3 regions of the Pengzhenrongella sp. genome follow, and region 2 is predicted to be linked to each of the others. Evidence: riboswitches for the same ligand, from Rfam matches in the RefSeq annotation. Region 2 holds a riboswitch; each other region holds the start of a gene.
What was found. Region 2 has a riboswitch for S-adenosylmethionine ahead of VIM26_RS00825 (hypothetical protein). Riboswitches for the same ligand answer to the same signal wherever they lie in the genome.
Positions count from the first base shown of each region.

Region 1 (5,467 bases), on a different contig from region 2:
TACGGGTCCGCGTTGCCCTGCACCGCATGGGCGGCGAGCGTCGGGCTCATCGACTCCCAGCCGGGTACGCGAAGGAGCGCCTTGCCGAAGTTCGTCGCCGCGATGCGGGGATTCATCCGGTCCGAGTAGGAGCCCCAGGCACCGTTCGCGCGCTGCTGGAACAGTCCGCGACTGTCCGGGCCGGCGACGTCGCCGTAGTCCACATTGATCAGCGTCGACTCGCCGATGGCCGTCATCACGGCGATGACCTGGCCGCGGACGTCGAGCCCGAGGTCGCCCGTCGCGATGACCACCTGGGTGGCATTGATGACCTGCTGAGCCCCGAACGGACCGATGCTCGTGGGGAGGCCCGCGCCCGAGGCGCTCGCGCCGGCCGACGGGCTGACCGCGACGCAGCTGTTGCTCGCGCGCGAGGCCCGCTGCTGGGCGGCGACCGCGGCGGCCTGCGCCGCGAGGATGCGCGCGAGCTCTCGGCCGATCGCCCTGCGCTCGGCGTTGATCCTCACCTGCGCGGCTACGGCCCTCGCCCTCATCACGGTCACGCGTCTTTGCTGCGCGGACTGCCGCGCGATCAGGTTGACGATCTCTGCCTGCCGGGCGGCGGCCACGGCGCGGGCGGCGGCGGCCTCGACCACCCTTCGGTCGGCGTCGGCCTTGAGCACGACGACCCGGTCCTTGACCGCGGTCAGTCGGGCCCGGTTGTTCCGGTCCACGGCGCTGATCCGTTCGGCCTCGGCCACGGCCTCGGTCTGGATGCGCAGCGCAGTGGCGACGACCTCGTAGTCGCGGACGAAGTCCGCGGAGCTCTTCGCGCCCACCACGACGCTCATGCTCGTGGCGGCCGTCTCGCCCTTGTAAGCCTGCCGAGCCAGCTGCCCGACGGCGAGGTCGGCTTTCGCCCCGCGCGAATCATCGGCGCCGATCGTCGAGCTGATCGCCGCCTCCTGGGCTTTCGCGTCCTTGAGCCGCGCGGCGTCCAGGATCGCCTCGCGCTGGGCGCCTTCGAGCTCGGCCTTCGCCGCTGCGAGCTCCGCCCGTGCGACCGGCAGGCGCACCTGGGTGGCCCGCAGGTCGCGCGACGCATGCGCGAGGGCGGTCGTCAGCCCCGCGATCGACGCCGCGATCGCGTCCGCGGCATGCGCTGCGTGGGCCGCCCTGGCCTCCGCGGCCCGGCGCGCCGGGCCGTAGTCGTCGGCGGACGCCGGGCCGGCGAGCGTGATCAGCATGGCGAGCACCACGAGCCCGGCGGTGAGCGAGGATCCGACGGTGGCTACGGCCGAGCGGCCAAGTGATCGCGCCGCGCGTGGCTTGGTCATCGGCTCGAACCTTCCGCTCGCTTCACGTCGTGGTCACGCTGCTGGGTAGATGGGGTCGAGCGGCCGATCCTGCCATACCCAACCTGAGCCGCCGCTGAGGACCCGGAGTTCCCACATCGTGGGCACATTCAGGTATTCATTGACTCGGGCCACCCCCGGGCCTAACGTCCCGACCACTGCAGTCAAGAGCGCCAGCAGATAGCCCCGGCTCGCTGGCCGGCAACCCACTTCTCGCAAGAGCGCTGTGGGTGCTTCTTGACTCGGCCCCGCAAGGGGCAACGCGCGAGGTCGACCAGGTGTCGACGAAGGAGACCGACCATGGCACGGACAACGAGGCGCGACCTGCCGTCGCGCACCGCGTGGTCCTTGCCGTGCCCAGCCACGGGCGCGCTGCTGCGCTCGTGTCTGTGTCCGTGTTGTTGAACCGGTGACCGCAGGCCGCGCAGGCCGCCGCCGCTCTCCCCTTCAGGGCTCTGCCCGCTCTGCCCTCGCACGCCGATCCCGGCCCGCGAGCGCCGGACGGCTGTGCGACGCCCTCCCGCCCCGACGCGCGAACCCGAGCCGCGGAGCCCGTACCGCCCGCTGCGCTCACGCGCCCCGCCTTGCCCTGCGAAAGCGATGACCCCATGCCGAAGGCCTCCCCGTCCCGTCCGCTGCACCTCGGTGTCGACCTGTCCGACGCCGGCGCCCATCCGGCGGTCGGGCGCACCCAGGGCACCAGCGGCCAGCGCCCCTTCGACCCCGAGCGCCTCGCCGCCCTCGTGGCGACCGCGCAGCGCGGCGTGCTCGACTTCGTGCTGTTCGACGACGCGTTCTCGCTCCAGCCCCGCAACGGGACCCGTCCAGGTCGCCTCGATGCGGCGCTGATCTCGGCCCGGGTGGCACCGCCGTCGTCCGGCATCGGCATCGTCGCGACGATCGACACGATCCACACCGAGCCGTTCCACGTCTCCAAGGCGATCGCGACGATCGACACCGTCAGCCGGGGCCGCGCCGCCTGGCAGGTGGGCGTCTCGACGTCCGAGGCGGAGGCGGGCCACTTCGGACGGCGACCCGCCGCAGGGGAGGCCGCGGCCCTCGCCGAGGCCGACGAGGCGATCGAGGCAGTCACCCGGCTGTGGGACAGCTGGGAGGACGACGCCGAGATCCGCGACGTCCCCTCCGGGCGGTTCGTGGACCGCGGGAAGCTGCACTACGTCGACTTCGACGGGGTGCACTTCGCCGTCAAGGGACCGTCCACCGCGCCGCGTCCGCCGCAGGGCCAGCCGCTCGTCGTCGTGCGGGCCGGCTCCGAGCCGGAGCTCCGGCTCGCGGGGCGGCGCGCCGACGTCGTCCGGATCCGCGCGACCGACCTGGACGTCGCCGGTCAGGCCGCCGCAGACGTCCGCCGGGAGGCCGCGCGGTGGGGACGCGATCCCGCCGAGCTGCGGATCCTGCTCGACGTCTACGCCATCATCGGGCCCGACCCCGCGGCGTCGGCCGAGCGTCGCTCGCTGCTCGAGAACCTCGACGGCGCGTCCGTGGACACCGGCTCGCTCGTGCACGTCGGGACGCCCGAGGATCTGGCGCGGGTGCTGCGCGAGGGTGTCGCCGCCGGCGCCGTCGACGGGTACACGGTGCGCCCGGCCTCGCTCGAGACCGACCTGCACGGCCTGGTGGACGGCGTGATCCCGTTCCTCCAGCATGCCGGCGCGTTCCGGCGCGCGTACCCGGGCGCGACGCTGCGCGACACGCTGGGCTTACCCCGCCCCGCGAACCGCTACGCGGCGATCGCCTGAGGACCGCGGCGATGACCACGAGCACCTCGCGCCCGCGCAAGCAGATCCACCTCGGCGCCCACTTCCCGGGCGTCAACGACACGACCGTCTGGAGCGACCCCCGCTCGGCCAGCCGGATCGAGTTCAGCTCGTTCGAGCACCTCGCGCGGCACGCGGAGGCGGCCAAGCTCGACTTCCTGTTCCTGGCCGAGGGCCTGCGGCTGCGCGAGCACAAGGGCCAGATCTACGACCTGGACGTCGTCGGGCGTCCCGACACGCTGCCCCTGCTCGCGGCTGTCGCCGCGAGCCCCCTGCTCGCCGCGGAGCAGTTCGGCACCATCGCAGCGCTGCACCGCGGGCGCGTCGACCTGGGCGTGGGCCGCGCGTGGACGCCGCCGTCGGCCCCGCCCGACGACGGCGCCCCGCTCCCCGGACCGGCTCCACACGATCCGGGCGCGCTCCGCGTCCCCGCCGCACCACCCGGCCTGGGCTCCGACCCGGCTCGACTTGAGCGGCTCAAGGCCCAACAACGGGTCATCGGCGCCGCGCGCTCGCCGGCCTCGCTGCGCGCGGAGCTCGAGCAGATCCTCGCGCTGCGCTCCGGCGAGCTCGTGGACGACACCGGCTACACCAGCCCGGCCGTCGAGGGTGCGGACTTCGAGCTCTGGGTGCTCGCCTCCTCCGGGGGCGAGAGCGCGCGGACGGCGGCCGAGCTCGGGCTGCCGCTCGCGGCGAACTACTACGTCAGCCCTGCGACAGTGCTCGAGACCGTCGCCGCCTACCGGCGCTCGTTCCGGCCCGGCGTCCTCGATCAGCCGTACGTGATCGTGTCGGCCGCCACCGGCGCGGACGAGCTGATCGTGACGAGCATCGCGCACGACCCCCGGGACGCGCTGCGTTCGTTCGAGCTCCTCGCGCAGGTGTGGTTCGACGTGGTCCCGGTCGGACGAGACCTCGATCGCGCACCCGCGGTCGCGTTCTCGCATTAGCACCGGCACCCCGTCGCGCGGACCGCCTCCCACGGCGGTCGACCTTCAACGCGTGGTCGACCGGCCCTTCAACGGCGCCGGACGAGGCGCAGCCATCGCCCAGAGCGCCTCGGCCTCGTCACGAAGGAAGCTGCGTCCCCGGGCACGGTAGCCGCGTCCTCGGGCGCGATGGCGGTGGGCGGCGGAAGCTGGATGCCGGCGTGGAAGGCCACGGCCCGGCGCGTGGCCTGGCCGAGAGCGTCGGTTGCGAGCAGTTCGCGGATGCGTTCGCGCTGCTCATCCGACAGGACGGCGTACGTGGTCGCGGCGCTGGTCCCGAGCCAGTTCCGGATGCCTTCGAGCCCACGGAACGCTAGTCGGGCGTCGGCGTCCGCTCTCGCTCGCAGGTCGGCCTCGACGCGGTCCCAGCTGCCGGCGCCTCGGCTCAGCAACCAGGCTGCCTGCCTGCTCCATCGCTGCGCGGAGGTCCAGGCGACTTCCGCGGTTGCCTGCGGGGCCCGGAGGCGGACGAGGGCCCGCGCGGCCGCGGCGCTCACGCGAGGGCTCGAGTCCAACAGGACCGGTTCGAGCGCGACCAGGGCCTCTTCTCGGGCTGCGCAAGCGCTCACCCCGGTGACGGCGGCGGCTCGGACTCGAGCGCTGCGGTGACGCAGCCGCGCGGTGAATGCTGCGAGGTCCTGGGTTCCCCCGTCGCGGCGAGACCGTCCAAGCATGCAGCCAGAGTGCGCGCCGGAGTGGTGGGCAGGTCGAGCTGCCTCCGGTACCAGTCGGCTGCATCGATGCCTCGACCTTGGACCCGCCCGCGCGCTGCCGCACGCACGCGGGGGGCTCGGTCGGCGAGCATCCGCACCAGGTCATCGTCGCTGCGCTGCGCTTCGTCGCGGACTTGGGGAACGTGGTCGAGCGAGCGGACGGCGATCGCGATCGCCGCTATGCGGGCGTCCCTCTTGGCGAGCATCCGAACGGCTCGCTGTCGGATTCGCCCGTCCGCGTGGAGGCTGGTGACCGCCGCTACGAACCCGGTGGGCTCGGCGGCCGAGGTACCCAGCCACCGTCGAGTGCCGCCCACCGGAGTCCCGTCGGTGTAGGAGAAGGTGCGCGCGGCTGCGTCGAGCAGCAGCCACGACCTGCCATCGAGCTGCTCAAGGAGATTCGCTCCGGCAATCCAGGAGTCGATCTTCCCGTCGGTCGCGGCAAGGGCCAGCTCCCTGGCGAGGTCTCGCGCCTCGGGCCACGTCATCACGGCTCCATCATCCCGGTTCGGGTGTTGAGCGGGGCCGGGATGGCTGCGGCCAGCCGCCGGATCGTGTCCTCCTCGACGACACCGGGCACGAAGACGCAGTCGGCCTCTGCCTCGACGTATCGGACCGCCCGCGTGAGGCGGCGGCCCGGCCAGCCTTCTCAG
Region 1 covers NZ_DATCNW010000346.1:13,888-19,354, reverse strand. Annotated here, with positions in the region: gene VIM26_RS19925 (hypothetical protein) at 1-1,316, opposite strand, end outside; SAM riboswitch class IV at 1,497-1,605, shown strand; gene VIM26_RS19920 (LLM class flavin-dependent oxidoreductase) at 1,943-3,094, shown strand; gene VIM26_RS19915 (hypothetical protein) at 3,106-4,062, shown strand; gene VIM26_RS19910 (hypothetical protein) at 4,131-4,670, opposite strand; gene VIM26_RS19905 (hypothetical protein) at 4,667-5,302, opposite strand; partial or broken gene VIM26_RS19900 (isocitrate lyase/phosphoenolpyruvate mutase family protein) at 5,302-5,430, opposite strand.
Region 1: it holds a riboswitch for S-adenosylmethionine, as region 2 does, so the genes downstream of both, VIM26_RS19920 (LLM class flavin-dependent oxidoreductase) here and VIM26_RS00825 (hypothetical protein) in region 2, are expected to answer to the same signal.

Region 2 (5,467 bases):
CTGAGGAGAGGCTTGGGGCGCGACTATGCCGAGCTGGTCGCCGATTCGTCGATCGTGAATGAGGCCGCGCCTCGCTGCAGGTCGTAGGTCACCGGTCGCCCGCTGCGCGAGTCGCGGCGGGCCCAAGCCGACTTCGTCGCGTCACCATACCGTGCTGGCCGCAATAACAGCCAAACCCGTTAGTGCCGACAATGCGCATAATACACACCGAAGCGCATTGTCGATATTACGATTCTTCAGATCCGCGATCTCCCAGTTGGAGGCGAAGTTATCGAGGAGGCGCGCCGCCCGCAATCCAGTACGCCCTTCTGCTGTCGATTCGCCCAAGATAGCCCAGAGGTCGTTCGGGTCGATCCATTTCCAATATCGTGTCTTCTTTGAAACGAGCGCTCTAAGAGAGTACAGAGCCGCGAGAACAAAGAGGCCAGTCGTCAAGCAGAGTACAATTGCGAAAAGTGTGCGTGGCCTTGAATCAGTCGGCCACTTACTTTCATCGAGCAGGAGGCCCGCGGCACTGAGCGTGAAACTGGCAGCAATCGAAACACTACCTGCGATCGTCGACGCCCGATGATCGGCTGCCTCGGCACGGTCGATCGCTGATTTGGCAACCAATTCGGCCATCTGGAGACATGCGTTTGCAGATGCCTCAGTGTCCAGGGGCATTCGTGCCATCAGATGAGCGGCTGTCTCCGACTGACGCTTCACTGGGTCCCAGTTCCAGTATTTACCATGGCGATATGGCAAGACAAAATCGCGAACATCTTTTCTGCCGCCCGGGCCCACGCGGCGACGCCCATCATTGTCCTGCGTTCGGCGAGCGTCTTCAGCCATCGTGGCCCTCCGCGTTATTAGGAGCGAACACAGCGATCAATTTCAAACGCTATTGAGAGTCTTTCCGACGTTCAGCACCCCATCTGAACCAACGCCGAAGCTGAAGGCCCTCGCGCCGTCCAAATCACCAGGGACCACCACGGGATCCTGAGGGCTTGTCGCAGCCGTTGCCGGGGCCGTGAAGGCACCGACGAACGCGATGAGGGCAGTTGATGCAAGATGAATGTGTAGACGCAAGTGCATCGAGTTCTCCCTAGCGGGCTCTGTGGCGCCCGCTGACCGAGACCAGTTCGACACACTATGGCCCGATCCGATCGGAACTGCCCGTCGACGACGGAGGAAGCTGAGCATCTCACGGCGGCCGAAATCTGGACACTTCTCTCGCCGGGTTGGGCAGAGCCTTGTCGTGCGGTTCAGTGGAGCCGTCGCGAGCGGCGAGGCCGATGGCGTCCGCGGCGGCCCTGGCTTGCCCTGCCGCCGCGGCAGACAGCCCGATTGGCGCCGCCCTGAGAGCTGAACCCGCGGCGTCAACAACCGCGGGATCACGGGCAGCCGCGATCCGAGCCACTCAGGAGCCGGCCCGGGTAGTCATGCAGCCGTGACCAACGTCGCACGTACCCGCCTGCCCGCGGCGTGCCGGTCACAGATGCGACACCCGAAACCACCTCCCTATCGGACCTTGGCGGGCGAGAACGTCCCCGTTGACCTCGATGCTGTCCACCAGGGCATCCCCGCCGCCCGCAAACGCCTGGGCAGCACCGTGCACGAGACCGCGCTGGGCGACCTGTCTGCGGTCGACCGGACGTACCTGCTGGCGATGTCGCACGACTCTGGGTGTTCGCACACCGGGACAGTCGCTGAGCGGATGGGTGAGAGCGCGTACTACGCAAGCGTGTACCGGAGCCGCCTCATCGATGCCGGGATCATCGAGGCGGCCGGGCGAGGCTACGTGGACTTCACCATTCCCTACCTGCGCGAGTACCTGCGTGAGCACGCCGCCCGGTATGAGATGAACTCGCCCGCTCGGCGGCCGCGGCGATGAACGACCACGTGCGGCACCGCGCGTTGATGAGCCCCGCGCGGCTGGGCACCCAGCGTGCTGAGCGAGCCCGGTCCTACGCCAAGGTCACCGCCCGGGCGATTTGGGGTCCCAATGGTGCGTTGGAACCCTAAGTGAGTGCCATCGCCCCAGTTCAGAATGGCATTCGTCGTTCTCGATCAGCCCGCGAGACCAACTTCATCACGTGGATCGAGGCTGAAGCCACCGTGCGTGCGAACACGCGCCACGATCTGCTCAGCTGTCAGATTCGGCGGCAGCTGATCGATCGGGCACGGTCCGAGCGGCTCCCCGCTGTCGGCCTTGATCGAGAAGCAGAACGAGCCAACCCGCAAGATGGCGTACTGGTCGTTGATGAGCACGTCTACACCAGTGCGCTCGAGGACAGCGACCAGCCGGGCAGGGTCGTGGTTCCGGAAACGGATGAGGTGGTCCTCTGGCTTGCGGACCGTTAGCACCTCACCGTCCACGGTGACTAGCTGTCCGCGCCACGATTGCGCGGACACCTCGGATTTGTCCGACGTGTGCAGCGCCTGGATCCAGTGGACGTTGTGCCCGGCAATGTAGGCGGTGCAGCCCAAACGGTGCAGGTCGGGGATGGGCAGCTGACCCGACGACCTCGGATCGATCTTCTTGGACATGACGGCACTCCCCGAACTCAAGGGACCCCGCGGCTGTCGCCCGGTGATCCGCGCTTGCCGACACGTGCGTTTGGGCCGGGTCTTCCCTCAGGGGCACCCAGGCGAAGCCGGGTTGCCGGGCAGCTAGCTCAGGGGCTTAGCGCTGCCTCTCTTGACCTAGAAGTGATCGTAGTCGGGCGGGGTGGGGAATTTCAGTGAGCAGGTCTGGGTACTTTCAGCGCCGTCAGCCCGGCGCGACACCCTGGGAAGCAGCCCGCCGGCTCCTCCCGGGGCCTCGCGACTGGTCGAAGGGGGCGTGCCTGAGTAGATGAGGGTGCATGTGCCTTGCACCCGGCTACATCGACACGCTCGATGGCGGGTGGATCACCCTGCGCAGTAGCGTCGCGTCTGAAGATCTCGGCGCGCCCGATCAGCGCGACGTGACCGCGCGTCCAGCAGCCAGAGTGTGCACGCGGGCCGGCTCCAGCCGCACGACCACGGCTTTCGACGTCGGGGTGTTGCTGCGCTCGGCCGTGCTGTCGAGCGGCACCAGCCCGTTCGCTTCCGGGAAGTACGCCGCCGCGCAGCCATGTGCCGTCGGGTAGGAGACGACCCGGAACTGCTCGACGACGCGCTCGACGCCGTCGGGCCACTCGCTGTGCAGGTCGACGCACGCGCCGTCCTCGACGCCCAGTTCGGCCAGGTCGTCCGGGTTCACGAACACGACCCTGCGCCCGTTGTGGACCCCGCGATAACGGTCGTTGAGGCTGTAGATCGTCGTGTTGAACTGGTCGTGGGACCGCAGCGTCTGCAGCAGCAGCCGGCCCGGCGGCGCATAAGTGGTCTCGAGCTCGTTGACGGAGAGCATGGCCTTGCCACTCTTCGTAGGGAACCTCCGCTCGTCGCGCGGCCCGTGCGCAAGGACGAACCCCCCTTCCTGGCGCACTCGGCGGTTGTAGTCCTCGTGACCCGGCACGGTTCGCGCGATGTGGTCGCGGACGGCGTCGTAGTCGCGTTCGAAAGCCGCCCAGTCCACCGCGACCTTCGCGCCCAGCGTCGCGGCGGCCATGCGGCTGACGATGGCGACCTCAGAAATCAGCAACGGTGAGGCGGGCTGCAGCCTCCCGCTCGACGCGTGCACAGCGCAGACCGTGTCCTCGACCGTCACGAACTGCGGACCGCTGGCCTGGACGTCGATCTCGGTGCGGCCCATCGTCGGCAGGATCAACGCCTGTTCACCGGTCACCGCGTGCGACCGATTGAGCTTGGTGGAGATCTGCACGCTCAGCCGCGTGCTGCGGATCGCGGCCTCCGCAACAGTCGTGTCCGACACAGCGGACACGAGGTTGCCGCCGAGCGCGACGAGCACCTTGACACCACCGTCCCGCATGCGCCGGATCGACTCCACCGTGTCGCAGCCGTGCTCCCGCGGCGGGTCGAACCCGAACTCCACCTGCAATGCATCGAGAAACGACTGGGGCGGCTTCTCCCAGATGCCCATGGTCCGATCGCCCTGGACGTTGCTGTGCCCGCGAACGGGACAAGCACCGGCACCCGGACGGCCCATGTTGCCGCGCAAGAGCAGCAGGTTGATGATCTCGGCGATCGTGGCGACGGCCTTCTTGTGCTGCGTCAGCCCCATCGCCCAGCAGACGATGACCCGCTCGGCCCGCAGGTATCTAGCCGCGAGCTCGTCTATCTCCTCGACACGCAGCCCAGTCGCCCTGAGCACCTCCTGCTCGTCGAGACCCTCAAGGTGGGCCCTGAGCTCCTCGAGCCCCTGGCAGTGCTCGGTCAGGAACGCGTGGTCGAGAACCGTCCCCGGTGCCGTCGCCTCGGCGTCGAGCACGCGCTTGCAGACGGCCTGGAGCAGTGCCATGTCACCACCGATCCGCACCTGCAGGAACTGATCGGCGATCGCGGTGCCCTTGCCGACGAGCCCACGGGGTCGCTGCGGGTTCTTGTAGCGGATCAGCCCTGCCTCGGGCAGCGGGTTGACGGCCACGATGCTGGCTCCCGCCTCCTTGGCCTCCTCGAGCGCTGTGAGCATCCGAGGGTGGTTCGTGCCAGGGTTCTGACCCATGATGATGATCAGGTCGGCCTTGGCGAAGTCGGTATAAGAGACGGTTGCCTTGCCCACACCGATGGTTTCGGCCATGGACAGGCTCGTCGACTCGTGACACATGTTCGAGCAGTCCGGGAGGTTGTTCGTACCGAACGCCCGGACGAACAACTGGTACGCGTACGCCGCCTCATTGCTGGTGCGTCCGCTCGTGTAGAACGTCGCCTCGTCCGGCGAGTCGAGGGCGTTCAGCTCGCGGGCAATGATCTCGAATGCCGCCTCCCAGGTCACCGGCACGTAGTGGTCGGCTCCTGCTGGCTTGTAGACCGGCTCGACGAGCCGGCCTTGCTGCCCGAGCCAGTACTCGGAGCGGGAGGCCAGCTCTCCGGTCGAATGCTGAGCCCAGAACTCCGTCGAGACGCGCAGCCGGTCGGCCTCCCATGCGACGGCCCGCGCCCCGTTCTCGCAGAACTCCGCCGTCTTTCGCTCGGGCGGGTCCGGCCATGCGCAGCTCATGCAGTCGAAGCCGTCCTTCTGGTTCAGCGCCAGAAGCGTGTGCAGGCTGCGGCGGACGCCCATCCGCTTCAGAGCGAATCTCATCGAGCGAGAGATGCCCGGGATGCCAGCGGCCCACCTCCGCGGCTTGCTGACGCTCAGGTCCTTGTCGTCCTCGGTGATGTCGTGGCCCGCTGGATCCGGGGTCACGCCACACCCGCATCTCGAGCCCCGGGCCGGTCGGCTTCTGTGACGGCTCGTGCTCGACCGCGGACTATCCGATCGCCACCGGCATAGACCACCATCGAGTGCCCACGGTGGAACCCGACGAGTGTCATGCCTACCTCGACCGCCAGGTCGACGGCCAAAGACGATGGCGCCGAGATGGCGACCAGCATCGGG
Region 2 covers NZ_DATCNW010000017.1:4,767-10,233, reverse strand. Annotated here, with positions in the region: gene VIM26_RS00835 (hypothetical protein) at 142-831, opposite strand; gene VIM26_RS00830 (hypothetical protein) at 1,511-1,873, shown strand; gene VIM26_RS00825 (hypothetical protein) at 2,050-2,529, opposite strand; SAM riboswitch class IV at 2,575-2,686, opposite strand; gene VIM26_RS00820 (FdhF/YdeP family oxidoreductase) at 2,939-5,275, opposite strand; gene fdhD (formate dehydrogenase accessory sulfurtransferase FdhD) at 5,272-5,467, opposite strand, start outside.

Region 3 (5,467 bases), on a different contig from region 2:
CAGGAACGGGTACCGCACGCTCGCGATGCCGGGCTGCGCCTCGAGCCAGGTCGCGATCTGCAGAGCGGCGGCGGTCTGGGCGCGGACCCGCAGCGACATCGTCTCCAGGCCCTTGAGCAGCACCCACGCGTTGAACGCGCTGAGCGACGGCCCGGTGTTGCGCAGGAACAGCTGGACCGGCCCGTCGATGAACTCGCGTGAGCCGAGGATCGCGCCGCCGAGCACGCGGCCCTGGCCGTCGATGTGCTTGGTCGCGGAGTAGACGACGACGTCGGCCCCCTGCGTGAGCGGCAGCTGCAGCACGGGCGTCGCGAACACGTTGTCGAGCACGACGACGGCGCCGGCCGCGTGCGCGAGCGCGCTGACCCGCTCGACGTCGACCAGGTCCTGCATCGGGTTCGACGGGGTCTCGAAGAACACCACGGTCGCGGGGGTCGCGAGGGCGGCCTCCCACTGCTCGGGCACGTGCGCGTCCACGTAGTCGGTGTGCACGCCCCACTTCGCGAGGATCTCGTTGAAGATCACCAGGCTCGAGCCGAACAGGGCGCGCGCCGCGACGATCCGGTCGCCGGACTTCACCAGCGCCGCGAGGGTGGTGAACACCGCCGACATGCCGGTCGCCGTCGCGCAGCACGCCTCGGCGCCCTCGAGCAGGCGCAGGCGCTCTTCGAACGTCGAGACGGTCGGGTTGCCGTAGCGGGAGTACACGAACCGGTCGTTCTGGCCGGCGAACGCGGCCTCGGCGTCGGCCGCGCGGTCGTAGACGAAGCCGGTGGTGAGGAACAGCGCCTCGGAGGTCTCCGCGAACGGCGTGCGGACGTGTCCGCCGCGCACCGCGAGGGTGTCCGGGCGCAGGCGGTCCACGGGGAGGGAACCGTCGTCCCAGGCGGCCGGACCGGGCACGCGGTCCGGGCCGTTGCCGGGGAAGGCGTCCGGGGCGGTCCCGTCGCCGGGCACGCGGTCGGCGCTCACGCCTGGCTCCATGGGAGGCCGGCTGCTCGCCAGCCGGTCGCGCCGCGGTGTCCGGCGCGGTCGACGCCGCCCTCGAAACCCTCGAGCACGTTGTACGCCGGGCCGAGCCCGGCCGCGGTGGCCGCCTGTGCCGCGGCGATGGACCGCACGCCGGAGCGGCACAGGAAGACGACCGGGCGACCGTCGCCTGCGGCCAGTCCGGCCGCGGCGAGCTGGTCCAGGAATCGGGGGTTCTGCGCGCCGCTCGGGTAGCCGATCCACTCGACAAGCGCGGGCGCCCGGCCGAGCGAGCCGACGTCGGGCACCCCGACGTAGCGCCACTCGGCGGCGGTGCGCACGTCGACCAGGACGGCGCGCTCGTCGCCCTCGAGCAACTCCCACGCCTGTGCAGGAGTGAGGTCACCCGCGTAGGTCGTGGGTTTGGCAGGGTCGGTCGTTGTGCTCATATGCGCCTCCATCGTCCTGGCGGTAGCACCCTCGCCCGCCGCCCGGAGGCTTTGGGGGGTTGCTGCGGCGTCAACGAGCCAGATCTCTCGGCCGCTCTGGATGGTGCTCCGGATGCTACGTCCCCAGCCCGGTCGAGTCCAAGCGCCGAACGGGTGCCGTCCGACCAGTGAGACATTTCCGACCATTTACTAGACATTTGGCGATCGGGGGCCGACCGGGTTGACAGTCCTGCGGGGCGTGGTCGATTCTCTTCACAGGTCATGAGTGCCAGCAGATAGCCCCGGCTTGCTGGCCGGCAACCCTCCTCCGCGGCGGGGTGCCCCGGGTGACGACCTGGCCTTGGCCAATCGGCCCGGGCAAGCGCGGGGCCTCACGACGTGGTCCCGATGGACCTACCGGAGGCATTTCATGTCTGTGATCACCGAGAGCGCGACCTGCGCGCCCACCCGCACCGACGCCCGCTCGACCGGGCCCGGCGCGCTGCTGCCCGTCGTCGGCGCGGCGACCCGCGTGCCGCTGATCGACGGCAGCACGCGCACCTACGCGAACCTCGACTCCGCGGCGAGTGCCCCCGCGCTCGAGGCCGTCGCGGCCCGGGTCACCGAGGTGCTGCCGCTGTACGCGAGCGTGCACCGCGGCGCCGGGTACCTGTCCCAGGTGTCGACCGCGCTGTACGAGGCGTCGCGGCACACCATCGAGCGGTTCGTCGGAGCGCGCGAGGACGACCTCGCGATCATCACGCGCAACACGACCGACGCGCTGAACCTGCTCGCCGGCTGCGTGCCGCCCGGCGGCAAGGTCCTCGTGCTCGACGTCGAGCACCACGCGAACCTGCTGCCCTGGCAGCGCCTGAACGCGACCGTGCTGCCCTTCGAGGACACCGTCGCCGGGACGCTCGAGGCGCTCGCGCGCGAGCTCGCCACGACGTCATACGCGCTGGTCGCGACCACGGGCGCGTCGAACGTGACCGGCGAGGCACTGCCGATCGACGACGTCGTGCGGCTCGCGCACGACGCCGGCGCGCGCGTCGTGGTCGACGGCGCCCAGCTGGTGCCGCACCGCGGCTTCTCGCTCGCCGAGACCGGCGCGGACTACGTCGCGTTCTCCGGGCACAAGACGTACGCGCCGTTCGGCGCGGGCGCCCTGGTCGGCCGGCGCGACTGGCTCGACGAGGGCACCCCGTACCTCGCGGGCGGCGGCGCCGTGAAGCACGTGCGGGTCGACCGGACGCTGTGGACGACGGCGCCCGCGCGGCACGAGGCCGGCTCGCCCAACGTGATCGGCGCGATCGCGCTGGCCGAGGCGTGCGAGACGCTCGCCGCCCTGCCCGACGGCGCGCTGGAGGCCCATGAGCGCGAGCTGCGCCTGCTGCTCGTCGGCGGCCTCGTGGCGATCGACGGCGTCGAGGTCGTGCGGATCTGGGCGGACTCCGTCGAGCCGATCGGCGTGGTGACGTTCAACGTCGCCGGGCACGACCCGGGCCTCGTCGCGGCCTACCTCGCGGCCGAGCACGGGATCGGCGTGCGGGACGGCAAGTTCTGCGCGCACCCGTTGCTGGCCCGGTTGGGCGTGCCCGCCGGTGCGGTGCGCGCGAGCATCGGCGTCGGGACGGATGCCGAGACGGTCGACCGCCTGCTGGTCGGGGTCCGCGCCTACCTCGCCGACGGCCCGACGGCGACCTACGAGGTCGTCGACGGCTGCTGGACCGTCCAGAACGACCCCCGCCCGCTGCTCGAGCTGCACGGCCTGTCGGCGCTGGCCGGCACCGCCGCCGCCTGCGCCTGACGGTCCGGGCGCGAGTCGCCCCGGCCGCGAGTTCGCTTGTTTGATGCGAGTTCGCCGTTCGAAACCGGCGAACTCGCACCAATATGGCGAACTCACCGATCACACCCGGAAGCACCCCAGAGTTGTCAGACCCAACGCGGGCCAGGGACCGCGCAGCGTCTGACAACTCCGGACTCGCCGCTTTGCACTCGCCCGCGCCCGAACCCCTCCGCCGAGAGTGGAGTAACCGCCTTGTTTTGACGTTTCAAACGGGCGGTTAGTCCACTCTCGGCGGAGTCTTACTCGCGGACGGTGAGGCCCAGGTGGGTTGCCAGGGGGCCGGACATCTCGATCAGCTGGTCCGGGGTGATGATCGCGCCGCGCAGGCTGCCCAGGCCGCGCAGACCGGCGAGGTCCGCGCCGCGCAGGTCGAACCGGTCCAGGGTCGCCCGCGTGACGTCGAGGTTGCCGACCCGGCAGCCCGCGAGGGTGACGCGGGTCAGGCGCGCGCCGCCCAGGTCGAGCTCGCCGATCTGGCAGTCCTCGATCACGACGTCGGTCAGGTCGGCGTCGCGCAGGTTGACGAAGTCGAGCTTCCCGCCGGAGATCCGCACCCGGGTGAGCTGCGCCGAGTACGCGGTCACCGCGCCGAGCCGGCAGCCGGAGACTGCGACGTCGCGCCAGGTCGTCTCGATGGCCTCGAGCGTATGCGCCCGCACCTCCTCCAGCACCGTGTCGGCGATCTGCGCGTGGTTCAGCGCCGCGTCGTCGAGCACGCAGCCGGCGAATCGGCAGTCCAGGAACCGTGCGTTCTCGGCGCTCTGGCCGGAGAGGTCCAGGTCGCGCAACTCGAGGCCGTCGAAGTCGCCGTCGGGCTCGAGGTCCCCGGTGTACAGGGTCAGCTCGGGCAGGTTCACGTCTCCGATGCGTCGTCTCACGCCTGAGACCCTGCCATGCCCGACGGCGTCCGGCCGCGCGGCCGGGTGATCTTTTTGATCGTGAAGATGGTGCGGGCTTACCTCAACGGACGGCCCGGGGGCAGCGCATCGGGAGCCGATTCAGCCCCTTGAAGGCAACGAGTAGTCAGACGACGACGAGGAGACCTCGGCTGGCCATCGCCACGGTGCGGGCCAGCGCGTTGGTCAGCAGATCCGAGGCCGGTGCGAAGCCGCGGACGTCCCACAGTGCCTGGGCCGTCTGCCACGCCACCTCGCGCGCCGTACTGATGCTCCAGTTGCTGATGACGTTGGCCACGGCCGACAGGTGACGGTCGACGGCGACCAGGTCCTTCGGCTCGAAGGACCGCCGGATGGCGTCGTCCGCCGCATCGAGCAGCACGTTGATCCTCTCGTAGTCCTCGTGGTGGTGGCCGTCGTCGGGCGTCGTTCTCAGTTCCCGGCAGGTTCTCACGACGGCCAGCGGCAGGTCGTGGTTGATGTGGGCGTTCATCCCGGCCAGGGCGAACTGGATGGGCTCGATCCCGGGGTTCTTGCGGGCGGAGAGCAGCGGCCGCCACGCCACCGGCACCGCGGACCGGGGCCCGGACATGGCATCGATCGCGCGAAAGTAGAGGTTGGCGAACACGACGTCGAGATGCGCGACGAACGCCGGGTCGCCGAATCCCCCCTGCGCGACTCGTTGACTCACGGCCACCGTGACGTCGAGATACATCCGGTTGAAGCTGGCCACGCCGTCGTGCGCCGGAAGCGCGGCGTCGATGGACCGCATTCGTGCGACAACCTCGTCGATGCTCGCGGCAGGCCGAGCCGCCGCCGGAACCCCACTGTCCATGGCCCGACCCTAGCGACCAACCCGGCGTCCAGCACCCCGGTTCTGCAAAGTAGGGCGCATTCTGCGAACTCCGGGAGTTTGCAGAACGCGGGCAAGTTTGCAGAACGCGGAGGTTTTCAGTGCGGGACGACGGTTCCGGTGAAGTGCACCTTTGCCGTGCGGGCATTCCAGCCGGAAAAGGTGAAGGCGCCGTCGTCGCCGGAGACCCGCACGGTGACGGTGCCGGGAAGCAGCACCGGGCTGGTGAACGCCACGGTCCACGTGAATGCGTCGGTGCGCGCGGCGCCGACGGTCGCCAGCGCCCGGGACGCCGTGTACATCCCGTGCGCGATCGCCCGCGGGAACCCGAACGCCCGCGCGGTCAGCGCCGAGAGGTGGATCGGGTTCCGGTCGCCGGACACCGCCGCGTACCGCCGCCCGACGTCGGCCGCGAGCCGCCATTGCCCGGTCGGCATCGGCAACCCGCCACCCCTCGCCACCCCATCCCCCGACG
Region 3 covers NZ_DATCNW010000418.1:38,071-43,537, reverse strand. Annotated here, with positions in the region: gene VIM26_RS24085 (O-succinylhomoserine sulfhydrylase) at 1-903, opposite strand, end outside; gene VIM26_RS24080 (rhodanese-like domain-containing protein) at 969-1,418, opposite strand; SAM riboswitch class I at 1,424-1,525, opposite strand; SAM riboswitch class IV at 1,676-1,788, shown strand; gene VIM26_RS24075 (aminotransferase class V-fold PLP-dependent enzyme) at 1,828-3,204, shown strand; gene VIM26_RS24070 (pentapeptide repeat-containing protein) at 3,483-4,121, opposite strand; gene VIM26_RS24065 (DUF5995 family protein) at 4,267-4,974, opposite strand; gene VIM26_RS24060 (MaoC/PaaZ C-terminal domain-containing protein) at 5,091-5,467, opposite strand, start outside.
Region 3: it holds a riboswitch for S-adenosylmethionine, as region 2 does, so the genes downstream of both, VIM26_RS24075 (aminotransferase class V-fold PLP-dependent enzyme) here and VIM26_RS00825 (hypothetical protein) in region 2, are expected to answer to the same signal.